One region of the Marinomonas sp. TI.3.20 genome, then DNA from elsewhere that is predicted to be linked to it. Evidence: predicted binding sites of a transcription regulator. Region 1 holds the regulator's gene; each other region holds the start of a gene.
What was found. The regulator LexA, encoded in region 1, represses DNA repair genes until DNA is damaged. The targets are predictions, from matches to a motif close to TACTGTNTANNTANACAGTA.
Positions count from the first base shown of each region.

Region 2: a site for LexA is predicted at 1,508-1,527, ahead of umuD (translesion error-prone DNA polymerase V autoproteolytic subunit). Genes of this name have one in related genera too.
Region 3: a site for LexA is predicted at 1,501-1,520, ahead of V6259_RS04670 (carboxylate/amino acid/amine transporter). Genes of this name have one in related genera too.
Region 4: a site for LexA is predicted at 1,894-1,913, ahead of umuD (translesion error-prone DNA polymerase V autoproteolytic subunit). Genes of this name have one in related genera too.

Region 1 is NZ_JBAKAS010000020.1:17,164-20,306, reverse strand. Features, by position in the region: gene topA (type I DNA topoisomerase) at 1-299, shown strand, start outside; gene V6259_RS16760 (DUF6586 family protein) at 296-766, shown strand; gene V6259_RS16755 (hypothetical protein) at 769-1,035, shown strand; gene lexA (transcriptional repressor LexA) at 1,088-1,708, opposite strand; gene dinG (ATP-dependent DNA helicase DinG) at 1,779-3,143, shown strand, end outside.
Region 2 is NZ_JBAKAS010000006.1:134,856-137,998, forward strand. Features, by position in the region: gene V6259_RS08475 (tripartite tricarboxylate transporter permease) at 1-1,341, shown strand, start outside; gene umuD (translesion error-prone DNA polymerase V autoproteolytic subunit) at 1,542-1,991, shown strand; gene V6259_RS08485 (ABC transporter substrate-binding protein) at 2,212-3,143, opposite strand, start outside.
Region 3 is NZ_JBAKAS010000003.1:100,692-103,834, reverse strand. Features, by position in the region: gene V6259_RS04675 (YccT family protein) at 1-424, shown strand, start outside; gene V6259_RS04670 (carboxylate/amino acid/amine transporter) at 512-1,393, opposite strand; gene V6259_RS04665 (OmpW family outer membrane protein) at 1,704-2,315, shown strand; gene V6259_RS04660 (MFS transporter) at 2,521-2,778, shown strand; gene V6259_RS04655 (nucleoside recognition domain-containing protein) at 2,764-3,143, opposite strand, start outside.
Region 4 is NZ_JBAKAS010000026.1:6,526-9,668, forward strand. Features, by position in the region: gene V6259_RS17850 (hypothetical protein) at 1-100, opposite strand, end outside; gene V6259_RS20075 (DUF4113 domain-containing protein) at 175-579, opposite strand; gene V6259_RS17855 (Y-family DNA polymerase) at 491-1,435, opposite strand; gene umuD (translesion error-prone DNA polymerase V autoproteolytic subunit) at 1,435-1,881, opposite strand; partial or broken gene V6259_RS17865 (IS5 family transposase) at 2,097-2,804, shown strand; gene V6259_RS17870 (type I restriction endonuclease subunit R) at 3,024-3,143, opposite strand, start outside.

The DNA of each region.
Region 1 (3,143 bases):
TTTTACGTGATGGTGCAACGGGTTTGTTTTTAGCGGCTAGTCAGTTTCCGCGTAAGCGAGAAACTCGAGCACCGCTGGTGAAAGAATTGCTTCCTTACATGGAGCAGATCGATCCTAAATATCACTTTTTCTCTAATGCTCCAGTTATGGATAACGAAGGTCGTCCGACCATTATTCGTTACAGTCGTAAGACGAAAGAGCAGTATGTGATGACTGAAGAAGAAGGTAAGCCAACGGGTTGGAAAGCCTATTATGTTGGTAAGCAATGGGTCGTTGAAGAAGGTAAGAAAAAGAAATGAGTGCTGCAACTCCAGCGAGTTTAACCAATCAAAAGTTGGATTCAGCACGCCGTTTTCTTCGACAAAGTCAAGAAGATGCAGGTTCTTGGCTTGGCGCAAGTTTGGAAGGGGCCGCAATCTTTCATTTGCGCAGTGCGTTGAATGGATTGCTACAGGAGGTTGGTTTGGCTTACCAACTAACCTCTGGTTTGCAACTTGACGGTTTGTTGAAAGAAGCTAAAGATAAAGATGTTGTCGTGCCGGTATTAGTCGAACTGCATGACTTATCTTTGCAATCTGGTTCTTGGCTAAATCAATTAGAGCAAGCTTATTTGGTTCAATTTGAATGCCGCTCTTCCATGTTTGTTAAAGCCAATGAAGCAAACTTGATTGGTCGTGGCGGCGATGACGGTGCATCGGTTAATGTGTTTTTATCTAAGCTAACGGAGTTGGTGTTGCGTTTTAGAGAAGAATCCTCAGAGTATTAAATATGAAAGAATCCTATCTAGAAATTATTGAGCTGGACAATGGCGATATTGTATTGCGTCCAGCTGGCGAAGAGGGCGAGAATGCAGAGCCCTTGGCAACATTAACAATTTCTGATGATACTAAGTCTTATCTTAAAGAACGTTATTTTGAACTGGCAAAATGCATGTTTCATGCAGGGATTGATTTTGTTTATTCGGAAGAAGAAACGTTTGGTGATGACATGGAGTATCCAGAAGATATGGATGTAAGGCCTAAAATATTGCATTAAAAAAGGCGAAGCATTTGCTTCGCCTTTTGGCTTTTCGGCTGAAGGTTCTGATTTAAATAGTTTGGCGTATGACGCCTACTGAAAGTCCTTCAATAGCAAACTCTTCGCTTTCTAAATCTACAATGATATCGTCAAAGTCTTCATTTTCCGGTACTAAGCGAATTAAGCTGCCTTTTTGGAAAAATCGTTTAACAGTGACTTCTTCGCCTATTCGAGCAACAACAATTTGGCCGTCACGAACAGTTGTCGTCTTATGAACAGCAAGTAGGTCTCCTTCCATGATGCCTATGTTCTTCATGCTAGTGCCAGAGACGGAAAGAAGGTAATCCGCCTTAGGTGAAAACATCGCGGCTGGAACATTAACATGAGACGCGACATTTTCTTGGGCCAAAATTGGAAACCCAGCAGCGACCTTGCCAATAACGGGTAATCCGGCATCCGCTTTTTCTGCTAAAGCAGGGTCTTCAAGCAGGCGAATGCCACGGGATGCGCCGGAAAGCATTTCTATGGCCCCTTTTTTAGCGAGGGCTTTTAGATGTTCTTCAGCGGCATTGGGAGATTTGAACCCTAGGCGATGGGCTATTTCTGCACGAGTTGGAGGAAAACCTGTTTCGCTAATAAATTCACGAATGGTTTCTAGTACGTCAGATTGTCTGTTGGTTAATTTAATCATAGCGTCATCTGGTTGTTTATACAGTAACTGTTATTATATACAGCATTATTCAAGATACTCAATAAATTAAATGCTTTCAGATGAACTAAAAACACAAATTCACCTTGCTTACCGAGCCTCGCTGGAAGCAAAGTCCCATAAACCTAGAGTTGGTCAGCGTCAGATGATCGGCACAATCGCCCGTACTTTGGGAAATATAAAGCAAGGGAGCGAAGGTGAGCGGTTAGACGAAAAGCATGTGGCCGTTGTTGAGGCGGGGACGGGGACGGGTAAAACACTGTCTTATTGTCTGGCTGCGATTCCAATTGCAAAAGCGCGTGGCTTAAAGTTGATTATTTCAACGGCAACCGTAGCCTTGCAAGAACAAATTCTCCATAAAGAATTGCCTGATCTGTTAGAGCATACCGAATTAAGTTTCAAATATACCTTAGCAAAAGGGCGTGGGCGTTATCTTTGTTTGAATAACTTGGAAGGTTTTCTGAGTTCTGAAGAGCAAGGTATAGAGGATATGTTTGCTGGGTTGTTTGAACAACATCTTCAATCTGATGATATTAACACCGCGCTTTATCAAGAGATGGATGTTGCTTTATCTAAGGGTGAGTGGGACGGCGACAAGGATAATTGGTCTGGCATTATTAGGGATCAAGATTGGCGCCGCTTGACTACGGATCATCAGCAGTGCACTAACCGCAACTGTGCTAATTACTCTGCGTGCCCGTTTTTTAAAGCGCGCGGTGAAATTGAAGACGCGGATGTGATTGTTGCCAACCACGATTTAGTGCTTGCTGATTTATCGCTTGGTGGTGGGGCAATTTTAACGCCGCCGAAAGAAACTATTTATGTTTTCGACGAGGGGCATCATTTGCCTGATAAGGCAATCGGCCATTTCCGTCACGAGGTTCGTTTGCAACAAAGTATTACCTGGTTGCGACAGCTCGAAAAAAATCTAGTGAACTTAAAGCAAGAGTTGACCGATGACGTTAGCTTAACAGGGCAGTTGTTGCTTAAAATTCCTCAACAGATTCAAAGTATTGTCAATTTCATCCAGTACGCACAGCAAGGTTTAGCGCCTTATATTCAAGGCTTGGGCTTGGATCAAGAGAATAATCAGCATCGTTTTGAGTTTGGTGTTATTCCTGATGAGTTACGGCAGCTAGCCTATAGTTTGCAGACCTCCTATCAGAAGCTTTTCAATAATATTGAAAGTATTCAGGACGAATGCAAGAAAACCAAGCAAAACGAAGGGATGGGTGTGACGCCGGAAACTGCTGAAACCTGGCAGCCAATTTTGGGCGTTATATTGGGGCGTTTAGAGCAAAGTGTTGAGTTGTGGCGTTTATACTCGGCGGTCGATGACCAGAATTACCCACCGAACGCGCGCTGGTTAGTGGTTACAGGGCAAGGTATGGAGCAGGATATTGAATTAGGTGGTTCA
Region 2 (3,143 bases), on a different contig from region 1:
GTTCTTCCACTTACATTCGGGATGGATGCAACGCACAGTATACTTTTGCTTATCGGCGTGTATGTTGGGGCAGTTTATGGCGGCTCGATCTCTGCTGTTCTGCTTAATACCCCCGGAACACCTGCTTCTGCAGCAACCGCGATAGATGGTCATGCCATGGCTGCTCGTGGCGAGGCTGGAAGGGCATTAGGGATTTCAACCATCAGTTCTTTTCTAGGTGGTATAATTAGTTGTTTTTTCCTTATCCTGATTTCGCCTTATCTGGCAAAGTTCGCCCTTAAATTCAGTGCCCCTGAGTTTTTCATGTTGGCGGTTTTCGGCTTATGCATTATTTCTAGTATATCGGGGCGGTCGGTTTTAATTGGTTTGTTATGTGGTGCTTTTGGGGTGCTCATTGCGACCATAGGCATTGATGATATTTCAGGTGTGGCGCGATTCACCTTTGGCAATATGAATTTATTCAGCGGAGTGAACTTCATTCCGGTGATGATTGGTTTGTTTGCTATGAGCCAAGCTTTTGTCTCTGTTGAAGATATGATGAAAAAACAATCTGATGCAAAAAAAATCACTCAAGCTTTGCCCCATAAGGAAGATTGGCGGGTTATTTTTAAAAACAGCGCAATTTTTGGATCCTTAGGTACTTTTATAGGCAGTGTTCCTGGTGTTGGTGCCGATATCGCTTCGTTTATTGCGTATGGCCAGTCAAAGGGACTTTCAAAAAATGGCGATAAGTATGGTACTGGTGTGCCTGAGGCGATCTCTGCACCAGAAGCTGCTAATAATGGTGTAACGGGTGGGGCGCTTATACCCATGTTGACTCTCGGTGTACCGGGAGACGCTGTTGCTGCAATTATGATAGGTGCATTAACGGTTCAGGGGTTACAGCCAGGGCCACTATTGTTTCAAAATAATACCGCTATAGTGTACGCCATCTTTATTGGTTTTTTTGTCGCTAATATCTTCATGGTTTGTATTGGTTTAAGCAGTGTTCGCTTGTTTACACGCGTGTTAAGTGTGCCTAAAGCGGTATTAACTCCCATCATTTTCTTATTGTGTTTTGTGGGTTCGTATTCATTAGCCAATAATTTCTTCGATGTGATCGTGATGTTTGTTTTTGGTGTGTTTGGGTATTTTTTGAAAAAAATAGGCGTATCTCCTTCACCCATAATTTTAGGCTTAATTTTAGGCCCAATGGCAGAGAGCAATTTCAGAAGGGCGTTACTTATGTCACGAGGAGAATATGATACTTTTTTCTCGACAGGCATCAGCTGGTTCTTCTTTGTGCTTATTGTGGCATCCCTTTTATTTCCCGTGTTTAAGAAGCTCACTAAAAAGAAATAGACTTATGCCGTAGTCAGTATAGTTACTGGCTACGGCAGGTCACTTCATCGTTAAAGTTGGCGTTGCCGGTGCACTTTTGAGTGAAAGATAGGAAGCAATGAATAAATATATACACCTCTTAACGTAAAGCAAAAATACCCATAGCCTTTCTTTTTTCCTAGCCCTATACTGTGAAAATATACAGTATAGGGCTAGGTGTTATGCGAGTTTCTTATCTTGGTGTGACTGAATCTGCAGCGTTTATTGCTGCAAACAGTGTCTGCATTCCTCTTTATAATCAATCTGTTGCCGTTGGGCTTCCATCATCAGCTCAAGACCTTGTTGAGCGAACCTTAGCCGTGAATGAATTTTGTACTGCTCACTCAGCGTCTACTTATTTTGTCCGTGCTCAAGACGATTCGATGATTGAAGCGGGGATATATTTTGGTGACGTATTGCTGGTGGATAAATCCCTAATTGCTCGTCACGGTGATATTGTTATTGCCTGTATTTTGGGTGAGATGACGGTCAAAATATTGGAACTTAAGCCTGATGTGCTGTTGAGGCCAAAGAATAAGGCATATCCTGCAATTGCGGCTTCAGAAGGCACTGAATTAGAAATGTTTGGCGTTGTGACGAGCGTTATTAAGAAAGGTGAGCGCAGTCAGTGAGGTTTTTTCTTAAGCTTTAATATCCATCGCCTATGTTTTTTCTAATCATGACGGCAATCATAAAACAGCTTGCACGTGTTATTTCTCAGCAAAATGAGGATGAGACTTACACCCAATAGATTTTGGATTGTATGCTTGAGAGTCTAAAAAAGCCCAAATCACTGGCCTATCAAAAGCAGTAATTTGGGCTTATCCGATTTACTTGGTCGCAATAGATTATTTAGGATTCAAGCGCTTTTTCTACTTTAGAGGCGGCGTCTTTAGATATCCATTTTTGCCAAATTTCTGGGTATGTGTTTAAAAAGTAATACATTGCTGTTTCTTCGTCTGCTTGATTCTCTTCCATCCAAGCAAGTATCTTGCTCATATCATGATTGGTAAAACCACGATGTTGGAAATATTGATAAGCTAGCGGCTCTTTCTTGGCAAAAGATTCTGTGGTGACGGTGTACACAGGAGCAGCCGGATACATGGTGACTTTTGGTGTCAGACAATCAGGCTGAGTTGTGCAGTTGCGATATTCTTTCTCATCGACACCACTCCCAAAGTCGACTTTAACCATATCGTATTTACCAAGCACAGGCGTTGGTGACCAGTAGTAACCAAACCAAGGCTGTTTACGGTCGTAAGCTTTAGCAAGCGTCCCAGCAAGTCCTGCACCAGAACCTGGATCAATCATTTCAAAACCATGTTGACCTAGCTTAAGCGCGTTGAAAAGATGCTCTGAAGTGATTTGGCACGTCCAACCAGCGGGGCAGCCATAAAAAGCGTATTTAGTTTCACTCTCTGGATCTACAAATAAACTAGCGTGCTTGATAACGCCTTGTATTGTCGCCATTTCAGGGTATTTTTTAACTAAATAAGCGGGAACCCAAAAGCCTTCCTCGCCACCATCTACCAAAGATTTTCCTGCATAACGTAGGCGTTTTTCAGCAACGCCTTTATCCAGTGCTTCTTTTATTCCGTTTGTCCAAAGTTCTGGGGCAATATCCGGTTGACCTTTTTCAATCATGGAGATGCCTGTTGGAACGCTATCGCCAGGGATTAACTCTGCATCACAATTGTACCCATTATTCAAAATAAATTGATCCACATGGGCCATGAGGCTTGCGGAATTCCAGTTCATATCCGCTATGGTGAATGAACCACAAC
Region 3 (3,143 bases), on a different contig from region 1:
TGATGAAAAAGCGTCTAATTACGCTGATAAACCGACGTTTACCATTGTTAATACGAAAGACGGCAGTAAGGTAGATTACAAAGAGAGAATCTTGCCTTTTAAATCTGGCTTTCAACCTACTCGTGATTATCTAGAAGAGATTAAAACTTTCACTGGTGTCGGTGTTGCCGCTGCGGCTAATTCTGCGGCAACGTATGCGCCTGCTCCTGCGCCAAAATCCGTTACTGAAGCCAATGAATTTCAGATGTTACAATTCTGGTTTAATAAATCAGATGAAGCAACTCGCAAAGACTTCCGTATTTGGATGGTAGATAACACGCATCAGCCGAAAGCTAAAAATACACAATTTGAGATGCTGACCTTCTGGTTCAATAAAGCGACACCAGTAGAACGTAAAGCCTTCCAAGTTTGGTTAGTTCAATAATATTGTTTATTGATTAAAAACAGAAAGACAAATTTAGAAACAAAAAAACCTGCAATTTGCAGGTTTTTTTTGTCTATTATTTTTTACTTAAGCGGTTTGAACTTCTGATTTATTGGCCAGTTTTTGATTGAACTTATCATTTACCCAAAGCGCTAATAGGATAATACCACCACCGATCGCAAGTCGAAGTATGTCGGCATCACGATTCCAAAAGAGAACGTTCACTAGTATGCCAGCAGGAATCAATAAATTATTCGCAATAGCAAGTGTTCCTATGTTGACTAACGTCGCTCCTCTATTCCAAGCAAAGTACCCTAAACCTGAAGCAATAATACCAAGGTAGGTCAAAATACCCCATTGCAATGGGGTTGTCGGTAATTTATCTATGTTGCCTAAGGCTAGGAAGCAAGGAATAACAACAATAAGAGCACCGATGAAAAACCAACCAAATATTGTTCGCTGTGGTATATCAGGGCGCTCTTTTGCCATGATACGTTTATAGCCCACTTGACCAGCAGCAAAACAAAGGTTCGCACCTTGTACAATGAGTAAGCCCTTAATAAAGCCTTCGTTAATACCTTGATAGCGAATGGCAATAGCACCTAGTACGGCTAATAAAGCACTAAAAAGAAAACCAATATTGAAGCGTTTGTCTAACAATCCATTCAGTAATGTAACGTATATTGGTGTCATAACCGTGAATAAAAGCACTTCCGGTACCGATAAATAGAGGAAGGATTGGTAGTAAAATCCGTACATTATGCCGAGTTGCAAGGCTCCACAAATCATCAGTTTAAAGGCAATTCTTGGCTCAATCTGACGAATTTTCAAGAACGGTAAAAAAACCATTGTGGCGAGCGCTACGCGCATTAGCACCGAAAACCAGGGGTCAACTTGTCCAGCGAGATAAACGCCAATTAAGCTGAATGAGAATGCCCATAGAAGGGTGACGGCAATAAGTATTGGCATAAGATTTGATTCCAAACAAAAGTTGCGCTAAGTCTAACCAGTTCGATCATTTGGGTAAATCTGTTTACCAAAATAAAATCTATGGTTTACTAATCAAGTAATTCACTAACTGAATGTTCGTAAAGTAAATTGACCGAAAATCAAATGCAGAGTGCATTCAAAATTGTGTGCTTTTATTGACATAGATTGGGGTTGTGTCGTGCTTGTTGGCTTGCGCTAGGCAAACCTTGATCTAGATTAACATTTTACTGCATCAGACTTGGTACCTTGCTCGTCATTGATATTTCATTTGACTAAAAAAAGGAATCTGATGATGAAAGCACTTATCCCTGTTGCTCTTGTTTCTGCACTTTGTTCTTCCGTTGCTCTTGCTCATAATGCAGGCGATTTTTTCGTGCGGGGCGGTGCCGCTATTGTTATGCCGAATGAAAGCAGTGATAAGGTGAATGGTGACGAGTTAAAAATTAGTAATGATACCCAATTAGCAGCTACCTTGACTTACATGGCGACTGACAATATGGGGGTTGAATTGCTGTTAGCGACGCCATTTACTCATGATGTCTCTACAAAAGGCTATGGCAAGGTCGCAGAAGTTTCTCAGTTACCACCTTCTTTGATGGCGCAATATTATTTTGGTAAAGCCGACAGTAAAATTCGCCCTTATGTTGGAGCGGGTGTTAACTACACTTTCTTCTTTGACGAGAAAGGCAAGGGTGCCTTAGCAGGCACAAATGTTAGCGTTGATGATTCTTTAGGTTGGGCTGCACAAGCGGGTGTAGATGCAAAAATTGCTAAGAACTGGTTTGCGAATGCGTCTGTTTGGTATATGGACATTGATACTGATGTTCGAACTGCAGTGGGCACAATTCATACAGAAATTGATCCAGTGTCAGTTATGGTAGGTGTTGGTTATACTTTTTAACACCCTAGTATAGGTTCTTTTTTTAAAGCCTTGATGTTGCCGCAGCATCAAGGCTTTTTTATTTCTAGAATCTTATGTAGAACTCATAAGCTCTTAAACTTTGATGATATTATTAGTGTTTTTTATAGTTAAACAGCTACTTTTTGATGACAGTCTAAAAAACCTTCCATGACGATATCAAAGAATCATTAATTCTAGGGTAATTATGAATAAGACAAGAGCTTCGTTGAGCGCAGCAGGGCTGGCTATTTTAATGGCTGGACAGCTTCTGCCATTGATCGACTTTTCAATAGTAAATGTTGCATTAGGCTCAATTGCTTCAGCATTGAATGCTAGCCATATAGAATTAGAGCTGATGGTTGCAGTTTATGGTGTCAGTTTTGCTGTCTGTTTAGCGATGGGAGGGCGATTAGGTGATAATTATGGTCGCCGTCGGTTGTTTAATACCTTAAAAGATAATTAAGTGCAAAACCCCACGGACAAACATACCAATTAAGCCGCCATATATTGCAACGCGCATCACCTTGTTGATACGTTTTCCTGCCGCAGCGAAAATAGCAATACCTGCAACATCTAATGGGTTTGTGGCAAATCCAGCCATCCGGTTTAGCTCAGTTACGCTAATAGCGCCCTGTTTTACAAGATCGATTGTGATGCCAACATAAGCGGTGCCGCCAGCAATGAATTTGGTTATTAGTGGCAGAACACTGGCTTCGGGTAAATGAATCAAACTTAAGGCAGGAGCTAATATTGGTGCTAAATAATCGATGACATGCAACGCTTTGAGTACGTTAACAAAAAAGATCGCAATAATTAACATAGGAACCA
Region 4 (3,143 bases), on a different contig from region 1:
GTTCCTGTAGGCATTGTTTCTCTAGCCATAAAACAACCGTTGCTACTATCTGATCTGTTGGCACATTACTAGCATTGTCTTTGGTGATTTTATCGCTCATGGAATACCTCTTAATCAATCATTGTCGTTGTCATTTTTAAACCAATTGTTCATTTTTATTTTCTACACTTTGAATCAAAAAACCTTCGGTAACTCCTCCCACCTAGTCGTGTATGCTGGCGATAGATGCTCTCGTTTCATTGACCATTGTGGAGGCACACCTTGCGAGGCAAAAAAGACGCTGCCAAGGCTGCTGTGATTGATTTTGTCCACGACGCTCATTAAAGCTTTTGAGTTGATTTTCGTGTTGTCTGCTCGAAACAAATCTTGTTGTAAGGCACCATATTCGTAAAAGTCTGTCAGCATCACTCCACCTTTGGCATAGCGATAGCCTGTCCGATAAATACGACGAAATAACACGTCGACCACTTCTAATAAATATCGTGTGTCGTCAGTTGGACTGGGGAGTTCTGCAGATAACGTTTTCGAATACTGCGGTTCGTTTGGAATAAAGGGACTGGTACGGATAAACACACTCACAACGCGACAAAGGCGTTTTTCCCCGCGTAGTTTCTCGGCGGCTCTGGTTGATAGCCTCCCGTAGTTCGCGCTTCTCCGTCACCTTATGACCAAATGAACGACTACAGATAATTTGTTTTTTAGTCGGCCTGACTAACTCTAAATCCAAGCAAGATGAACCATTCAGTTCTCGAATGGTTCGCTCTAACACCACAGAAAACTCACTACGAATGAATTTAGGATCAGCATTAGCTAAGTCCAACCCAGTATAAATCCCCCTCGCCTTTAGCTTTGCCGTAGTACGACTGCCAACGCCCCACACATCACTCACGTCGACCAATGCAAGCAAACGCTTTTGTCTATCTGAGTCCATCAAATCCACGACCGATCCCGTCGCTGGATATTTCTTTGCAGCGTGATTAGCCAACTTAGCCAATGTTTTGGTGGGAGCTATACCAACCCCTACTGTAATTCCTGTCCACTGATCAATCTTAGCTTTTACTCGTTTACCAAACTCCAGTAAATCCGTTACATGATCAACGCCGGTTAAACCCATAAAGGCTTCATCGATGGAATACACCTCCAGCCGAGGTGCTTCCTCTTCTAAGATCGTCATTACCCTATTCGACATATCTGCATACAAAGCGTAATTCGACGAAAAACACACAATCCCATGCTGCTTTATCTCTTCCTGAACCTGAAACATCGGCACGCCCATCTTAATACCCAGCAATTTTGCTTCTTTTGAACGTGCAATGACACAACCATCGTTGTTAGATAAGACAACTATGGGGGTGCGTTTCAAATCAGGTCGAAACAACTTCTCACAACTAGCATAAAAGTTATTACAATCGACTAAAGCAAATACTGTTTGCATCAGCCGCGCTCATACTTACGAATCACACTGGTTACTACACCAAAAACCTCGAACTCTGACTCCTCAGTTATCACAATGGCTTTATAAGCCTGATTTCTAGGACGAAGAAGCACATTAGGCTGTAACTCCAAGGTCTTTACTGTCATTTCTCCATGAATACAGGCAATTACGATATCACCATGACGAGCGGTTAATGACTTATCTACCAGCAGAACATCACCCGATAAGATACCAGCTTCAATCATAGAGTCACCTTGGGCACGAACATAGAACGTAGATGCAGGATGAGAGACACAAAACTCATTAAGGTCCAACGTTCGCTCAACAAAATCTTGCGCCGGAGAAGGAAACCCAGCAGACACAGAATCAACATAAAGCGGAATTCGCAGACTATTTGCCGCGATAAACTCCGACGATCCAGATACACCTAAATAAGTTACACGCATAATTCACCAATAAACTGTATATATATACAGTATACGTTTAGAGAGTACGAATAGCCAAGTGAATTATCGAAAGAGGATAAAGCCCAAACTCTAAGAGAAAAATTAAGGAATCTGCTCTAGGCAAATTGCCAGGATACTCCAAAGTTAGGGGCAGACAGTCCATCAGGGACTACTGATTATGCTGGTAGTAGCCGTTTGAATAACTTGAATTAGCTTTTGCTGGGTTGTCGCTGGACATCGCTATTTCTGACCACACTATTATTATGAATTTTAGGTACTTGCTGGAAAAACATAAGCTCCGCCGTCAGCTGTTTAAAGAAGTCGATACATGGTTGTCCAGCGCATGGATTTACTTAAAAGAAGGCTCGATTGTAGACGCCACCATCATTGAAGCCGCCAGCTCAACCAAGAATAAAGCGAAAGCATGCGATCCCGAGATGTACCAAACCCATAAAGGAAAGCAATGGTTTTTTGGTCTAAAAGCTCATATTAGCGTGGACGCGAGAACCGGCCTGACGCATAGCCTAAGCACAACAGCCGCCAACGTACATGACATCACAGAAACAGAAAATTTACATCATGGTGAGGAAATCTTTATCTCAACGGATTCTGGTTATCGAGGCGTACAAAAACGAGAAGGGCTCAGAGATATCAAAGCAGATTGGTTGACTGCAGAAATGCCAAGTAAAGTACGTCTTCTCAAGTAACACTCTAGAGTAAATAAGCAACGCATCCGAACGGAATACCTCAAAGCCAGTATCCGAGCAAAAGTAGAGCACCCATTTCGGATCATAAAACGTCAGTTTGGTTTTAGGGAAGGCATCTATCGAGGACTGGCTAAAAACGATAACAAGTTGGCGATGCTGTTTGCCTTAACCAATGTGTTTAGGATTGACCAGATGATACGGGTGGAAAGGGGTTAATCCGTTTAAAACCCACTAAACAATGCTAAATAAGCTTGTTTAGTGGTGAAAAGCATCAAAACAAGTAGCATTCTGTGCTTTTTTCTCGAATGAAAGAAGTTTAGTGCATTGTGACTTCTTGATCGTAGTTTCCCTAGTTAAGCCCTCTAGACGATAACTTCCAATAAACACATTATAATATGGGATGTCTTTGATCGACGGATATATCGATAGAAATGACTATCGTTGCCCACCCCTAATCATTTCAAACACTAGCTTACCGAATCCAGCCGTTCTCGCAGGGTCTGAAAGTAGTTGCATCATTTGGTTCTGGTGTGCTGAGCCGCTACTCATAATCGC